Regions from separate parts of the Streptomyces sp. NPDC088350 genome, predicted to be linked through region 3. Evidence: riboswitches for the same ligand, from Rfam matches in the RefSeq annotation. Region 3 holds a riboswitch; each other region holds the start of a gene.
The links. Region 3 has a riboswitch for cyclic di-AMP ahead of ACIQBL_RS12840 (peptidoglycan DD-metalloendopeptidase family protein). Riboswitches for the same ligand answer to the same signal wherever they lie in the genome.
Positions count from the first base shown of each region.

Region 1: another riboswitch for cyclic di-AMP. It lies ahead of ACIQBL_RS28720 (NlpC/P60 family protein); the one in region 3 lies ahead of ACIQBL_RS12840 (peptidoglycan DD-metalloendopeptidase family protein).
Region 2: another riboswitch for cyclic di-AMP. It lies ahead of ACIQBL_RS44355 (M23 family metallopeptidase); the one in region 3 lies ahead of ACIQBL_RS12840 (peptidoglycan DD-metalloendopeptidase family protein).
Region 4: another riboswitch for cyclic di-AMP. It lies ahead of ACIQBL_RS01110 (transglycosylase family protein); the one in region 3 lies ahead of ACIQBL_RS12840 (peptidoglycan DD-metalloendopeptidase family protein).

Region 1 covers NZ_JBIVNL010000008.1:228,138-232,366, reverse strand. The annotation lists gene ACIQBL_RS28725 (DUF1996 domain-containing protein) at 1-1,603, opposite strand, end outside; cyclic di-AMP (ydaO/yuaA leader) riboswitch at 1,938-2,110, shown strand; gene ACIQBL_RS28720 (NlpC/P60 family protein) at 2,119-3,513, shown strand; gene ACIQBL_RS28715 (hypothetical protein) at 3,720-4,184, shown strand; gene ACIQBL_RS28710 (endonuclease/exonuclease/phosphatase family protein) at 4,186-4,229, opposite strand, start outside.
Region 2 covers NZ_JBIVNL010000019.1:42,971-47,199, reverse strand. The annotation lists gene ACIQBL_RS44365 (M16 family metallopeptidase) at 1-340, shown strand, start outside; gene ACIQBL_RS44360 (M16 family metallopeptidase) at 337-1,725, shown strand; cyclic di-AMP (ydaO/yuaA leader) riboswitch at 1,940-2,105, shown strand; gene ACIQBL_RS44355 (M23 family metallopeptidase) at 2,118-2,873, shown strand; gene ACIQBL_RS44350 (GntR family transcriptional regulator) at 3,062-3,766, shown strand; gene ACIQBL_RS44345 (HPr family phosphocarrier protein) at 3,929-4,210, opposite strand.
Region 3 covers NZ_JBIVNL010000003.1:651,781-656,009, reverse strand. The annotation lists gene ACIQBL_RS12845 (alpha-galactosidase) at 1-1,936, shown strand, start outside; cyclic di-AMP (ydaO/yuaA leader) riboswitch at 2,239-2,401, shown strand; gene ACIQBL_RS12840 (peptidoglycan DD-metalloendopeptidase family protein) at 2,406-3,344, shown strand; gene ACIQBL_RS12835 (SGNH/GDSL hydrolase family protein) at 3,536-4,229, shown strand, end outside.
Region 4 covers NZ_JBIVNL010000001.1:238,670-242,898, forward strand. The annotation lists gene ACIQBL_RS01100 (cytochrome P450) at 1-1,060, shown strand, start outside; gene ACIQBL_RS01105 (transglycosylase family protein) at 1,187-2,161, shown strand; cyclic di-AMP (ydaO/yuaA leader) riboswitch at 2,355-2,527, shown strand; gene ACIQBL_RS01110 (transglycosylase family protein) at 2,537-3,232, shown strand; gene eno (phosphopyruvate hydratase) at 3,554-4,229, shown strand, end outside.

The DNA.
Region 1 (4,229 bases), on a different contig from region 3:
CGGGCTCGTCCGACGCGGATGCGGACGCGGAGGCCGTAGCAGTGGCCGTCGCGGTAGCAGTGGCCGTAGCCGTGGCTGTGGCCGTCGGGGACTCCTGCGGCTCACCCGAACCGCCGCCCGATCCCGAACCGCCGCCCGATCCGGGGTCGTTGCCCGTGCCGGCGCCGCACTTCTCGCCGCTGTTGATGCAGGTGACCATGTCGTTCATCAGGCCCTCGTCGAAGACGTTGATGAAGTCGCCGTGGTCCGTGACGGGCTTGTGCTGCTGTTCGGGGAAGGAGTCCACCGCGAACAGCGGGGTCGTCCTCCCGCCGTCCTGGAGGCTCGGCGCGCCGACGGCGTAGACGATGCGCTGCACCAGCTGCGGAATGGCCTTGAAGCCGTCCGGGCAGGTGCCGTCGGCGGCCTCGAAGGCCACGTGGGTGCGGTGGTTGGCACTGTCGATGTTGCGGCCGTCCCAGCAGCTCTGGAACTTGAAGGTGCGCACCACGTCGCTGCCCGACGGGCACAGCGGGTACTTGTCCTTGAGCTGCCGGTCCTCGAACCCGGTGCAGCTCCAGGAGGCGTTGGCGTTGGCCGGGCCGTTGACGAAGGCCTTCGCGTCGCCGGTGATGATCCGCAGGAGGCGCGGCATCGCGACGACCTTGCTCTGCGGGTTGCCCTCGAACGTCAGCGTGACCTGCTTGGCCGTGACGATCTCACCGGAGTTGCCCTCGGTGCCGCCGCCGGGCGAGTTGGCGTCCCGCTCCTGCTTGCCGTTCTGCAGACGCAGCACGGGCCAGTAGTAGGTGGACTTGTCGCCGGGGTTCTCGCAGCTCGTGTTGGCGTTGGCGAGGTCCTGGTCGCTGGCGAAGGCGTTGTTGGACTGGTTGCCGATGTAGTCGTGGAAGTGGTGGGCGCCGTTGGTGACTCCGGGGGCGACGATCACGTTGTCGGAGTTGAACAGACCGTTCTCGTTCACCCCGCACGCGGTGACGAACGTGCCGCGGGACGCGTCGGCCTGTTCCTGCGGGGTGTTCACGTTGGGCTGCACGGAGGTGATGTCCGCGTAGTCCGAGGCGACGGGCCCGTTGGTGGACTGCTGCTGGCCCTGGCCGCCGCCCTGCTGCTGGCCCTGGCCGGTCGGGGCGGCGCTGCCGCTCTGGTCGCCGCCGCTGCCGTTCTGGTCTCCGTTCGTGGGGGCGATGAGGGTGCAGGCGGCGAGCGCGTCGAGCCCCTCCGGGCGGTCCCCGACACGGTCGATGGCGTCGTCGATCCGGCTGATGGTCGCGGCCCGCTTCTCCTTCAAGGGATTCATGATCGCGTTGTCGGCGAAGGAGGCGTCCTGGCGTATGGCCTCCGTCGAGTCCCGCAGCTTCTGGTAGGCCTCGGTTATCTGCTGGTCCAGAAGCGCGAGTTCCTTGTCGACGTCGGTCTTCGCCCCGTCGGGCACCGTCGTCAACTGGGTACCGATGTCCGGGCAGTCGATCGTCGCGCCACGCGACGCCGCGTCCGGAGAAGCCTGTGGGGAGGAGTCACCGCCCCAACCGCCTTCCGACGCCGACGCGTAGACGTTCGCCGCCACCAGTCCTCCGCCGCCGAGCATCAGGGCGACTGCTGCCATCGTCGCGCGTCGTGCGCCTGTGGGGCGTCTGCGCGTGTTGCGTGCCACGGAAGTTGCTCCTACGCGTATCGGTCGGCCCGGATCGTCCCGGCATGGAAATCCCCCGACCCAATACGGAGACGGACGCCGGTGTGTTCAACCGTCCCGGAAATTCATAGCGACCTCATATGGAGCGTCCGGCTCCGCAGCCCATGAGTGCTCGTCATCCCCAGGACGAGGTAAAGGTCACAAATACGTATCGGACATATCGCGCTTCAACCTTCACACGAGGCACACACGTTGGCTAGGTTGACGGACAGGCCGTACGACCTACTCCGGCGATTGGCGCCGGGCCGCGCGGCTCGCGCCGAGTCCGGTGCGCCGCTCGCGGCAGCCGGAGCCGGGGACCCAACCGACTTGGGGTGAATCGGCCCAACCGCCCGTCAGGGCAAGGGCCGTAGGGCAAACCTTCCGTGATCGCCGCCCGAACCCGACAGCTAACCCGGTAGGCGCGATACGGAAGGAGCACGTCTGCCATGCCGGCAGAACGAGGCACGCGCACCGGAGGCAGTGGCCCCACCGTGGACGACCGACCCAGCCGCGAAGAAGTCCAGCGGCGGATCAACTCCCTTTACGACAGGGCCGAGACGGCCACCGGAAACTACAACGCCACGCGCAAGATGTCGGGGGGCCCGCGCCAGCGTGCCACTCCCCGCCCGGCCGCGTCCCGGCCTTCCGATCCCGCTCTCGACGCGGTCACCAAGCAGTGGTTCGACCAAGCCCGCGCCCAACTGGGCCCGACCGTACCGGCGGCCCTCCCGCCCAGCAGGACTCAGGGACGCCCGGCGGAAACCCGGCCCGAGCGACGCCCCGAGCCCGAGAGCGCCGGCCGTGCTCTTGAGGCGCCCGGCCGTGCCGTGGCCGAGCTGACCGCGGGGCCCTCCGTCCCGGACATCACGAGCCAGATGTCCGAGTCGGCCACCCGGCCCGTCGCCGCGCTGCCCGCCGCCCAGCAGGCACCGCAGCCGACCGTCGTGGACCTGCCGCCCGTGCCCGCCCTCGACCTGGCGCCCGCGCCCATGGTCGAGCAGCGGCGACTCGCCCCGCAGACAGCTCCGGAGCCGGTCTTCGACCCGCTCACGTCGGACTTGGCGCTGCTCCCGTACATCGCCGCACCGCGCACCGAAGCCGACCCGGCGAACACACCCTGGCCGACCCCCGAAACTGCCTGGCCGACCCCGGAGACGACCTGGTCCTCCCCCGAGACGACCTGGTCCACCGGGCAGATGCCCATGGTGCCCCAGCAGCCGACCGGCCAGGACGCCTGGTACACCACGCCGGAGCCGGACTGGCGCCCGCCCCAGCAGGAGTGGCAGCCGACCGCACCCGAGGCGGCCCTGGCAGCCCCGGTCGTCGCCCCCGAGTTCACCCTCCCGACCGCTCCGACGATGGCCCCCGAGTTCACGCTTCCCGTCGCTCCGACCATGGCTCCGGAGATCCCTCTCCCCACGGCCCCGGCGATGACCCCGATGACCACCACGGCCGTCCCCGCCGCACCGGACGCCGGCACACAGAGCAAGACCAGCATGGCGCTCGCGTTCGCCCGCGCGCAGATCGGCAGGCCGTGCCTGTGGGGCGCGGCGGGACCGGACGCGTACGACTGCTCCAGCCTCACCCAGGCCGCCTGGAAGGCCGCGGGCGTCCTGCTCCCGCGCACCGCCCAGGAACAGTCCGGCGCGGGCGCCCTCGTCCCGCTCACGGACATCCGCCCCGGCGACCTGATCTTCTTCTACGACAGCATCGACCACGTCGGCCTCTACACCGGCAACGGCCTGATGATCCACGCGCCGAGCCCGGGCACGCCGATACGCGAGGAGTCGATCTTCTACGCCGGTCCGGCCGCCATCCGGGGCGCCGTACGGCCCGCCTGATCCGCTCGGGGCCGGGCTTTCCCGGCCCTGGCCGCGCACACCCCGACACTCTCGGCGGGCCGTGTCGTTGGTCCCTACGAGTGGTGGAACCCCGGGCACGGTCGTAGCGTCGGACGAGACGAGAGACGACGACCGCGCCCCGGCGGACGGACCACCACCGATGCGGGTGCGGAGCGACGCGTACGAACGGGCGGCCGGGAGCGGACATGTACAAACACACCATGGTCGGAGTCGTCACGCTCTGTGCCGCCGCCCTGCTCGCGCCGGCCGTGGGCACGTCGTCCGCGGCCCCGGCGACGGTGCACGCGGTGCCCGCCGCCCATCGGCAGTTCGCGGGCCCGGTGCTCGTCGACTGCCTGTGGCATCCCCAGGTACGCCCCGCCGAGTTCATGCTCGCCTGCGGCGACGGCAACAGCCGCCTGACGTCGCTGCGTTGGACGTACTGGAACGACAACTCCGCGACGGCCACGGGCTTCAACGTGGTGAACGACTGCAAGCCCTACTGCGCGGCGGGCAGGTTCCACTCGTACCCGGTCGTCGTCCGGCTCGACACCCCGCAGCCGTGGAAGAGGCATCCGCGGGTGCGGCACTACAGCGAGATCAGCCTGACGTACACGGCGGGCAGGCCGGACAGGTTCGCGCACGTCGTGACCTATCCCCTGTGGAACTGACTCAGAGCGCCAGCTCCACCACCAGCGGCCGGTGGTCCGAGATCG
Region 2 (4,229 bases), on a different contig from region 3:
GGAGCTCGCCCGGTTCGCCGAGGAGGGCCCCACGGCCGAGGAAATGGAGCGCGCCCAGGCCCAGTTGGAGCGCGAGTGGCTGGACCGGCTCGGCACCGTCGCGGGCCGCGCCGACGAACTGTGCCGCTACGCCGTCCTGTTCGGCGACCCGCAGCTCGCCCTGACCGCCGTACAGCGCGTCCTGGACGTGACGGCACAGGAGGTCCAGGAGGTCGCCAAGGCCCGCCTGCGACCCGACAACCGCGCGGTGCTCGTGTACGAGCCGATCGCGGACGAGGACGAAGAGGACGACGAAGCAGCGGCCGCGGCCGGCGACGAGAACGAGGAGGCGGCCAAGTGACCGAGCTCGCCACGATGGAATTCCACCCGCAGCCCCAGGCCGGCGAGGCCAGGCCGTGGGCCTTCCCGGCGCCCGAGCGCGAGACGCTGGGCAACGGCCTGACCGTCCTGCGCTGCCACCGCCCCGGCCAGCAGGTCGTCGCCGTGGAGGTGCTCCTGGACGCGCCCCTGGAGGCCGAACCGGCCGGTCTGGACGGTGTCGCCACGATCACCGCGCGCGCCTTCTCCGAGGGCACCGACAAGCACTCCGCCGAGGAGTTCGCCGCCGAGCTGGAGCGCTCCGGTGCCACCCTCGACGCGCACGCCGACCACCCCGGGCTGCGCCTGAGCCTGGAGGTCCCGGCCTCGCGCCTGGCCAAGGGCCTCGGCCTGCTGTCGGACGCCCTCAGGGCGCCCGCCTTCGCCGACAGCGAGGTCGAGCGGCTGGTCCGCAACCGCCTCGACGAGATCCCGCACGAGACGGCCAACCCGTCCCGCCGCGCGGCCAAGGAGCTCTCCAAGGAGCTGTTCCCGGCGACCTCGCGCATGTCGCGCCCGCGCCAGGGCACCGAGGAGACCGTCCAGAAGATCGACTCCGGGGCCGTACGCGCCTTCTACGACCGGCACGTCCGCCCCGCGACGGCCACCGTCGTGGTCGTCGGCGACCTCACCGGCATCGACCTGGACGCGCTGCTCGCCGACACCCTCGGCTCGTGGACGGGCTCCGCCGGCCGGCCGCGCCCCGTGCCGCCGGTCACCGCCGACGACACCGGGCGGGTCGTGATCGTGCACCGGCCCGGCGCCGTCCAGACCCAACTGCTCATCGGCCGCGTCGGATCCGACCGGCACGACCGCGTGTGGCCCGCCCAGGTGCTCGGCACGTACTGCCTCGGCGGCACCCTCACCTCCCGCCTGGACCGCGTCCTGCGCGAGGAGAAGGGCTACACCTACGGTGTGCGCGCGTTCGGCCAGGTGCTGCGCTCGGCACCCGACGGCACGGGCGCCTCGATGCTCGCCATCAGCGGCTCCGTGGACACCCCGAACACCGGTCCCGCCCTGGACGACCTGTGGACGGTCCTGCGCAAGCTCGCCGAGGGCGGCCTCACCGACGCCGAGCGCGATGTCGCCGTACAGAACCTCGTCGGGGTGGCGCCGCTCAAGTACGAGACCGCGGCGGCCGTGGCGAGCACGCTGGCCGACCAGGTCGAGCAGCACCTGCCCGACGACTACCAGGCGACGCTGTACCAGCAGCTCGCCGCGACCGGCACCGTGGAGGCTACCGCGGCGGTCGTGAACGCCTTCCCGGTGGACCGTCTGGTGACGATCCTCGTCGGCGACGCGGAGCAGATCAAGGAGCCCGTGGAGGCGCTCGGCATCGGCGAAGTGACCGTCGTACCGGCCGAGTAGAGAGTCGCGCGGAGAGCCGCGTAGCAGCACGCGCGTGTGGGAGCCCTGGTGACAAAAGAGTCACCAGGGCTCCCTAATGTCCGAATTGGGGAGAGGTTGCCTGTCTGCCCTGTGGCATACCCAACAAAAGCCGTGATCCGTTTGGGGATTGAAAGTGGCCCCCCTTAGCGTCGGTCCGGCTGTCCGTCAGGCACCGCGCCGCACTCGCGGCACCGGACAGTCATCGCCGAGTCCCCGTACGGCGCGAGCCAGGGGAGCCGGGGACCCACATCAAGAGTCCCTGGGGTGAATCGGACGCCCGCGTACCGCGAGGGGGTCCGTAGGAGACCTTCCTGCTCCGAACCCGTCAGCTAACCCGGTAGGCGAGAAGGAAGGAAAGGACCAGCCACTCCATGGCGTTCACCCGCGCCACCGGGAAGCACCGTCGCCCGAGCCGGACCCACCGCACCACCGTTCGCGCCGCGAGCGTCGCGGCGCTCGCCACCACCGGCGTCGTCGGTACCCTCGCCACCGCCCCGGCGTTCGCCGCCGAGACCTCCGTCGAGCAGACCGGTCTCACCCCCGTCGTCGCCATCGGCGAGTCCGTCGCCGACAAGATCGACGCCCAGGCCGCCGCCCAGAAGCAGGCCGCCGCCGAAGCGCTGGCCAAGGAGGCCGCCCGGGCCAGGGCCGCCGCGCAGGCCAAGGCGGAGCGCGAGGCCACGGCACGCGCCGCCCGCGAGGCCGAGCGCAAGAAGCTCAACACCTTCGTCGCGCCGGTCTACGGTTCGTACGTCTCCACCGGCTACAAGACCGGCGGCTCCCTGTGGTCCTCCGGCGCCCATACGGGCATCGACTTCCACGCCTCGACCGGCACCTCCGTCCACGCGGTGGGCTCCGGCACCGTCGTCGCGGCCGGCTGGGGAGGCTCGTACGGCAACCAGGTCGTGATCAAGATGGCCGACGGCATGTACACCATGTACGGCCACCTGTCGTCCATCGGCGTCAGCGTCGGCCAGACGGTCACCCCGGGCCGGCAGATCGGCCTCTCCGGGGCGACCGGCAACGTCACCGGACCGCACCTCCACTTCGAGGCCCGGACGACCGCCGAGTACGGCTCCGACGTCGACCCGGTCGCCTACCTCCGCACGCACGGCGTGAACGTCTGACGACACAACGCCGCCCTTCCCGAAGCCCTGGCCCGCCCGGCCGGGGCTTTCGGCGTTTCCGGAGCCCATCTGTCCAAAAAATATGCATGGATTCCGGTCCGCCATCGGAAATTCCCGCTCATTGCAATAGAGTCACGGAACACACGTCAATCGTCGACGTTTCACGGGGATTAAGGCGGAGGTCGGACATGCGTATTCCGGCGCACTCGGTATGCACGGCGATCCGGGACGACATCGTCGCCGGTGTCTACGAGCGCGGGAGCCGGCTCACGGAGGAACTCCTCGCGCGCCGGTACGGTGTCTCGCGCGTCCCTGTCCGGGAGGCCCTGCGCACGCTGGAGGCCGAGGGGTTCGTGGTGACCCGGCGGCACGCGGGCGCGTGCGTCGCGGAACCGACCGAGCAGGAGGCCGCCGACCTGCTGGAGATGCGGATGCTGCTGGAGCCGCTCGGCGCCTCGCGGGCCGCCCAGCGGCGCACCGAGGCCCACCTGAAGGTGCTGCGCGGCCTCGTCAGGCTGGGCCAGGAGCGCGCCAGGAGGGGCAACAGCGAGGATCTGCGCTCCCTGGGCAGCTGGTTCCACGAGACGCTGGCACAGGCCTCCGGGAGCCCCGCGCTGACCTCGATGCTGACCCAGCTGCGGCACAAGATCGCCTGGATGTACGCGGTGGACGCGCCGGCCAACCCCGTCGAGTCCTGGGCCGAGCACGGGGCCATCGTGGACGCGGTGGCGCGCGGCGACAGCGAGCGCGCGCGGGCGATCACGGCCCTGCACACCGAGCGGGCGGGCACCGCGCACCGGCTGCGCTTTCCCGGCGGGGCGAACGGCGCGCACGGCCCGGATCGTGTGAGGACTTCGCAACCTCCCGTAAACATGTCCGGCCTGCGGCATTAACACGGGCACCGTATACAAAGAGGAGATAATTCGCGGGGGATTATTTCTGCTGCCCGCAAGGGGAATTGCGAAGGGCTCGCCCGGTAATTCGGACGAGCCCTTCGAGCTTGCGGTACATCGTTTTTTGGGCGAAAAGCACCGCCCCCATCAATGGGGAGCCGTTCAGACGGTCTCGGGGAGCTCCTCGAGGCCCTCCGCCACCAGCTTCGCCAGTCGGTCGAGGGCCGTGTCCGCGCCCTCGGCCTCGGAGGCGAGGACGATCTCCTCGCCGCCCTGGGCGCCCAGGCCCAGGACCGCGAGCATGGAGGCCGCGTTGACGGGGTTGCCGTCGGCCTTGGCGATCGTCACGGGGATACCCGCGGCCGTGGTGGCCCGGACGAAGATGGAGGCGGGGCGGGCGTGAAGGCCCTCCGCCCAGCCGACGTTGACGCGGCGCTCAGCCATGTGATGCTGCCCTTCAGAG
Region 3 (4,229 bases):
GCTCGCCGCCCGCCCGCTGCCCGGCGGCTCCTCCTTCGAGTCCCCGCTCGACGGACGCGAGGAGTACCCCGTCGAGGGCGGCCCCCGCTTCGCCCGGCCCGCCCTGTCCGTGCGCACGCCCGAGCGCCGGGGCACGGAATGGACCTTCGAGCGCTACGACACCGAGGACGACGAGCTGCGGCTGCGCTTCCGGGACAGCGGACTGGCGATCACCCTGCACTACCGGACGCGCGGCGACGTCGTAGAGCGCTGGACGACCCTGGACAACGACGGGCCCGGGGCTCTGGAGCTGTTGCGCGCCGACTCCGCCGTGTGGACGTTGCCCGAGCGGGAGGGATGGGGGCTGTCGCAGTTGCACGGGCGGTGGGCCGCCGAGTCCCGGCTGGTGCGTTCCGGTCTCACCTACGGTGAGAAGGTCATCGGCAGCCGTCGCGGACACACCGGACACCAGCACCTGCCCTGGGTCGCCCTCGACCTCGACGCGACCGAGGAGCGCGGCGAGGTCTACGGGTGTGCTCTCGGCTGGTCGGGGTCCTGGCGGATCGCCGTGGCCCAACTCTCGGACGCGCGCGTGCAGATCAGCGGCGGCGCCGGGTACGACGACTCCGGGCTGCTGCTCCTGGAGCCGGGGGAGTCCTTCACGACCCCCGTCTTCGCCGGCCTGTGGAGCGACGGCGGCTTCGGGGCGGCCAGCCGCACCTGGCACACGTACCAGCGGACGTACGTCATCCCGGACGCGGACCAGGACCGGCCGGTGCTCTACAACTCCTGGGAGGCCACCCAGTTCGACATCTCCGAGGAGCAGCAGGGCGTGCTCGCGCGGCGTGCGGCGGCGGCCGGGGTCGAGCTGTTCGTGGTCGACGACGGCTGGTTCGGGAAGCGCACCAGCGACCGCGCCGGACTCGGCGACTGGACCCCGAACCCGGACCGCTTCCCCGGCGGTCTCAAGCCGCTCGCCGACTACGTGCACGCGCTCGGCATGCAGTTCGGCATCTGGGTCGAGCCCGAAATGGTCAATCCGGACAGCGACCTGTACCGCGCGCACCCCGACTGGGTGCAGTTCCAACCGGGACGAAAGCGGACGGAGTTCCGCAATCAGCTCGTGCTGAACCTGGCCCGAGAGGACGTCCAGGAGTACCTCTGGGAGCGCCTCGACACGCTGCTGACCAGCGCCCCGATCGACTATGTGAAGTGGGACTTCAACCGCTGCTTCACCGACGCCGGCTGGCCCGGCGAGGCCTATCCGCAGCGCCTCTGGGTCGACCATGTGCACGCCCTGTACGGCCTGTTGGACCGGCTGCGGGCGGCCCACCCGGGCGTGGCCTTCGAGTCCTGCTCGGGCGGTGGCGGCCGGATCGACCTCGGCATCATGAGCCGCACGGACCAGGTGTGGACCTCGGACAACACCGACCCGCTCGACCGGCTCGCCATCCAGCACGGCTTCAGCCAGATCCACCCCGCGCGCGTGATGGCCGCCTGGGTCACCGACAGCCCGAACACCCAGCTCAACGACCGGGTCAGCAGCCTGCGCTTCCGATTCGTGAGCGCCATGGCCGGGGTGCTCGGCGTGGGCGGCGACCTCTCGGAGTGGACCGAGGAGGAACTCGCCGAGGCCCGCCGGTGGGTGGACCTCTACAAGGAGATCCGGCCGCTCGTGCAGCACGGCGACCTCCACCGGCTGCGCCCGCCGACGGGCGGACTGAGCGCCGTGCAGTACGTGCGCGGCGACGAGACCGTCGTCCTCGCCCTGCTCCAGGCGCAGCACTACGGCGAGCCGTTGCCGGCGCTCCGGCTGCGCGGGCTCGACCCGTCGGCGTCGTACGAATGCCTCGAAACGGGCGAAGTCCACCGAGGCGCGGTCCTGTTGCATCACGGGCTGCGGACCGGGTTGCGTGGTGACCTCGATGCGACGGTTCTCCGACTGCGTCGCATCTGAGCCTTCTGTCCTAATTGCAGCCTTCGTTCCAACTCGCTCTGGAATAAGGGAACCTGAGGGGCATGTACGTGATCAGCGTCATATTCGTGACCGTACGTCGTTCGTCATGTTCACGTAATTGACGTGCTTTTCCAGGGGAATTGAAGGATGGACCCCCGGGGAATTCACGGAGGGTGACTGTGAATTCCCACAGGGGATCACAAGAAACGCATATCCGTGGAACCTCCTGCTTGTCCCTTTGCGTCTTCCTCGCTTACGTTCGCCACCAATCCGGACGGACGCCCAATCCTGCCGCCGCCCGGACTCCGCACACACCCACCCGTATGCGGCAGGAGCGGGGGACCCACAGGTAGGACGCCTGTTCCGGTCTCCGGAACGGGCTTGGGGTAAAGCCGCGACCAGCGCGCGGCCGGGCATCTCCAGCCCGCACCCGACAGCTCACCTCGCAGGCGCCGGAGAGGAATTCGTCATGCCCGCGAAGGGTAAGCACCGCCGCCCGAAGTCCCCGCGACTCGCCCGCTCGATAGCCGTAGCCGGAACCGGCGGCGCCGCGCTCGCCCTGCCGCTCATGGGGGCCGCCGGCGCCCATGCCGCGACTACGACTTCCGCTCCGGAAAAGGCCGTTCAGTCGGTTCCGGCCAGTGAGAAGACGGTTGCGGAGAAGACGACCGCCAAGGCCGCGAACGTGAAGACGTATGCGGTGAAGGCGGGTGACTGGCTCGCGAAGATCGCCGAGGACCAGGACGTCACCGGCGGCTGGAAGAAGATCTACCAGGACAACCGTGAGGCCATCGGCGGCGACCCGTCGCTGATCCACCCGGGCCTGAAGCTCACCCTCGGCCAGAAGGCCACGACGAGTGGGACGGGCAAGTCGTCCAAGTCGTCCAAGCCGTCCGGTTCTTCGGCGCCCTCGTCCTCGTCGTCGTCCTCCTCGTCCTCCTCGTCTTCCTCGAAGAGCACGACGGCGACACAGAGCGCCGAGAGCACCAGCACCTCCAGCGGCTACACCCTCCCCGTGGTCGGCGCCACCATCGGCACCGGCTACCACGTCGCGGGCAGCATGTGGTCCAGCGGCTACCACACGGGCGTCGACTTCGTCGTCCCGACCGGCACCACCGTCAAGGCGGTCGCCGCCGGCACGGTCGTCTCCGCGGCCTACGACGGCGCCTACGGCAACGAGGTCGTGATCCGGCACGCGGACGGCGAGTACTCGCAGTACGCGCACCTGTCGCAGCTGTCCGTCTCGGCCGGCCAGACCGTGACCGAGGGGCAGCAGATCGGCCTCTCCGGTGCGACCGGCAACGTGACCGGCCCGCACCTGCACTTCGAGATCCGGACCACTCCGTACTACGGCTCGGACGTGGACCCGGTCGCCTACCTCCGCTCGCACGGCGTCACCGTCGGCTGACCTCTCGGGGCCCGGCGCAGGGCAGTTCCTGGCGTCAACGCCCCTGCTCAGAGGCTTATTCCGACTTTGGGCAACCCTTTACAAGTGGCTTATCTCACCGCCCGTCAACCCCTAAATACGATCGCGTAGGTCACACTCCAGGGTGAATTATGGTTGCCGTGGCTAACGATTCGAAGAGCGACAGCAGATCAGTGATCGGGTCGTACGTGGCGGTGGGGGACAGCTTCACCGAGGGCGTCGGCGACCCCGGGCCCGACGGGGCGATGGTCGGCTGGGCCGACCGGTTCGCGGTACTGCTCGCGGACCGCCGACCCGAGGGCGACTTCGAGTACACCAACCTTGCCGTGCGCGGGAAACTGCTCGACCAGATCGTGGCCGACCAGCTCACCCGGGCCAAGGAGATCGGCCCGGACCTGGTCTCCTTCTGCGCGGGCGGCAACGACATCATCCGTCCCGGCACCGACCCCGACGAGGTCGCCGAGCGCTTCGAACGCGCGGTCGCCGACCTCACCCGTGCCGTCGGCACCGTCATGGTGACGACCGGGTTCGACACCCGTGGTGTGCCCGTGCTCAAGCATCTGCGCGGCAAGATCGCCACCTACAACGGACATGTCCGGGCCATCGCCGACCGGTACGGCTGCCCGGTGCTCGACCTGTGGTCCCTGAAGACGGTCCAGGACCGGCGGGCCTGGGACGGCGACCGGCTGCATCTCTCTCCCGAGGGGCACACGCGCGTGGCGCTCCGCGCAGGCCAGGTCCTCGGCGTCGAGGTCCCGGTCGACCCGGACCAGCCCTGGCCCCCGCTGCCGCCGCGCGGCACGCTCGACATCCGGCGCGACGACGTGCACTGGGCGCGCGAGTACCTGGTGCCGTGGATCGGGCGCC
Region 4 (4,229 bases), on a different contig from region 3:
CACCCGCCTGCGCCGGCTGGTCAGCAAGGCGTTCACGCCCCGCCGGGTGGCCGAATTCGCCCCGCGCGTGCAGGAGTTGACGAACGACCTCATCGACCGCTTCGCGCGGACCGGTTCCGCCGACCTCATCCACGACTTCGCCTTCCCGCTCCCCATCTACGCCATCTGCGACCTGCTCGGCGTCCCCCGCGAGGACCAGGACGACTTCCGCGACTGGGCGGGCATGATGCTGCGACATACAAAAGCAGGCCACGGCGGCGGACCGCGGGGCGGGGTCGCCCGGTCCGTGAAGAAGATGCGCGACTATCTCGCCGACCTCATCCACCGCAAGCGCGAGGCCCTCCCCGACAGCCCGGAACCCCTCCCCGGCGAGGACCTCATCTCCGGCCTCATCCGCGCCTCCGACCACGGCGAACACCTCACCGAGAACGAGGCCGCCGCCATGGCCTTCATCCTGCTCTTCGCCGGGTTCGAGACGACCGTCAACCTCATCGGCAACGGCACCTACGCCCTCCTCACCCACCCCGAGCAGCGCGCCCGCCTCCAGAAGTCCCTGGCCGCCGGCGAACACGGCCTCCTCGAAACCGGCGTCGAGGAACTCCTGCGCTACGACGGCCCGGTGGAGCTGGCGACCTGGCGCTTCGCCACCCGCCCCCTCACCCTCGGCGGACAGGACATCGCGGCCGGCGACCCCGTACTCGTCGTCCTGGCCGCCGCGGACCGCGATCCGGAACGGTTCGCCGATCCCGACGTCCTCGATCTGGGACGGCGTGACAATCAACACCTCGGCTACGGCCACGGCATCCACTACTGCCTCGGCGCCCCGCTCGCCCGCCTGGAGGGCCAGACCGCGCTCGCCACCCTCCTCACCCGCCTCCCCGACCTCCAACTCGCCGCGGACCCGGCCGACTTGCGCTGGCGCGGCGGGCTCATCATGCGCGGACTGCGCACCCTGCCCGTGGAGTTCACCCCCGAGCGGGCACTCCGCCCCGGTGAACCCGAACCTGAACCCGCAATCCCACCCCGTAAACCCGAAGATGACACTTCCTCAACTCTGTGATCTTCACGTGATCTACGTGGCATTGACTTGTGACAAGTGATCGAGTGCGGCTACGTTCACGTACCAGCGCGGCGCCCCGCACCACCCGCCGCGCGGTCCCCCCGCCGTCACGCGAAAGGCCTCCGCATGCTCTCCGGGAACGGTCGTCACCGTCGCCCCCGTCAGGCTCCGGCACTCCTCGTCGCGGCCGGCGTCACCGGCTCCGCCATCGCCATCCCGCTCCTCGGCGCCGCCGCCGCGAACGCCGCCGACGGCACCACCTGGGACAAGGTGGCCCAGTGCGAGAGCGGCGGCTCGTGGAGCGAGAACAGTGGCAACGGCTACTACGGCGGCCTGCAACTGTCCCAGGACGACTGGAGCAAGTACGGCGGCCTCGACTACGCCCCGAGCGCCGACCTGGCCAGCCGCTCCCAGCAGATAGCCGTCGCCGAGAAGATCCTCGACGACCGGGGCACCTCGCCCTGGATGACCTGCTCCCTGCTCTCCGGTCTCACCACGACCTCGGGTTCGACGAACGTCGACACGGGCGTCGCGAGCGACTCGCCGTCGACCGGCACGACGGACTCCTCCGGCTCGACGGACTCCTCCGGCTCGACGGACTCCTCCCCTTCCTCGGCGTCCTCCGGACTGTCCGACTCCAGCAACACGGACTCGACTTCGTCCGATACGTCCGACTCCTCCACCGGCGACCCGTCGAGCAGCCCCTCGCCCGCCGCGACGAAGGACTCCGCGAGCTCCGCCAAGTCCGACAAGTCCGCCGCCCCTTCCGTGAGCGACGACTCGGCGACCGCATCTCCGAAACTCGATGAATCGGACAACTCGGCGCAGGCGGCGGGCAAGTGGAGCCTCGTCGACACCGGTGCGCTCGGGAGTGGGTCGAGCGCAGGCAAGCACCGCGGAGCCGGTGCCGAGGAAGGCGTCACGGCGCAGACGTACACGGTCCGCGCCGGTGACTCCCTCGCGTCCATCGCCGACTCCCTTGGCTACGACGGCGGATGGCGTGCGCTCTACGCCGAGAACAAAAAGGTGATAGGCGCCGATCCGACCCGGATCGCCGCCGGTCAGACCTTGGACGTCGGTACGGAAACGGGCGAAAAGTAGCAGGAGGGCAGCGGGAGTTCACGTCACGCTTCGCGTCGAATGTCCGGTTTGATCAAAGTGTGGGATGAGTCTCAGAAGCCCTGATCGTCTTTGAAATTCCGCCGATTCCGTGTCTACGGTCAAGGCCGCTCGTCACCACGAGCCCCGGCTGCCGCACACGCCGAGTCCTGCCAGCGGCCTCCGGGAACATTCGTCGCGTCAAGCGCCGTAGGCAGGAGCGGGGGACCCAAGGTAAGCGCCGGGCCCGGGAGTCGAGAGACACCGGAACCGGCTTGGGGTTAAGCCGCGCACCGAGAGGTGTGCGGCCGGGCAACTCACACGGCCCGAACCCGACAGCTCACCTCGTAGGCGTCGGTGAGGGGATTGGGATTTTCCATGCTGTTTTCCAGCAAGGGCAAGCACCGCCGTCCGTCCAAGGCCACTCGCGTCGCCACGCTCGCCGGCGTGACCGGCGTCGCCATCGCCGCCCCGCTCATGGCGGCCAGTGGCGCCTCCGCCGCCACCGCGTCCGAGTGGGACACGGTCGCCAGCTGCGAGTCCGGCGGCAACTGGTCCATCAACACCGGCAACGGCTACTACGGCGGCCTGCAGTTCTCCGCCTCGACGTGGGCCGCGTACGGCGGCACCGCCTACGCCTCCACCGCGAACCAGGCCTCCAAGTCCCAGCAGATCGCCGTCGCCGAGAAGGTTCTCGCGGCCCAGGGCAAGGGCGCCTGGCCCACCTGCGGCACCGGCCTCTCCAGCGCCACCTACTCGGGCGGCAGCTCCTCGAGCGGCAACAGCTCGTCGAGCGGCAGCTCCTCCAGTGGCAGCACCAGCACCCGCTCGACGGACACGACGGCCTCCCGCTCCGCCGAGCGCCCGGCCGCCAAGAAGACCGTCACCACCCCGACCGGCAAGAAGGTCAAGAAGGGTGACGGCGAGTACAAGGTCGTCAAGGGCGACAGCCTCAGCTCCATCGCCGAGAAGCACAAGGTGAAGGGCGGCTGGCAGCAGCTGTTCAAGCTGAACAAGGACATCATCGACGACGCCGACGTCATCTTCCCGGGCCAGCAGCTCCACCTGAAGTGACATACGCGGCTCGTAGCTTAACCACAGCGCCCTCACAGCCGTGGTGTCCACTATGGAGACCTCGTGAGGGTCACCCCCGTCCCCCACGGGCTCCCCGCTCCGGTGCGTGTTCCCCCGTACGCACCGGGGCGGGGCTTTTTTTGTGCCCGCCGGTGATTTTGTGCGCTCTTTGGCGAAGCGCTTTGTTCCGTTCGGAAACAATTTACTCTCGGTTCTGTCCATCAGGCGGCCGACCGGATGGCCAATCGCCCCGAGCCGGTTAGGCTCGTCTCGCAGAGCCGCTGCGGTGTTGCCGTAGCCGCGTCAGATCCCAAGAAGGAGATGCTCGTGCCGTCCATCGACGTCGTCGTAGCCCGGGAAATCCTGGACTCCCGAGGCAACCCCACGGTCGAGGTCGAGGTCGGCCTCGACGACGGCAGCACGGGTCGTGCCGCCGTTCCGTCCGGCGCCTCCACCGGTGCCTTCGAGGCCATCGAGCTGCGTGACGGTGACCCGAACCGCTACGGCGGCAAGGGTGTCGAGAAGGCCGTCCTCGCCGTCATCGAGCAGATCGGCCCGGAGCTCGTCGGCTACGACGCCACCGAGCAGCGTCTGATCGACCAGGCGATGTTCGACCTGGACGCCACCGACAACAAGGGCTCCCTCGGCGCCAACGCCATCCTCGGCGTCTCCCTCGCCGTCGCGCACGCCGCCTCCGAGGCGTCCGACCTCCCCCTCTTCCGCTACCTGGGCGGCCCGAACGCGCACCTGCTGCCCGTTCCGATGATGAACATCCTGAACGGCGGCTCGCACGCCGACTCGAACGTGGACATCCAGGAGTTCATGATCGCCCCGATCGGCGCGGAGTCCTTCTCCGAGGCGCTGCGCTGGGGCGCCGAGGTCTACCACACCCTCAAGAAGGTGCTGAAGACCAAGGGCCTGTCCACCGGCCTCGGCGACGAGGGCGGCTTCGCCCCGAACCTGGAGTCCAACCGCGCCGCCCTCGACCTCATCATCG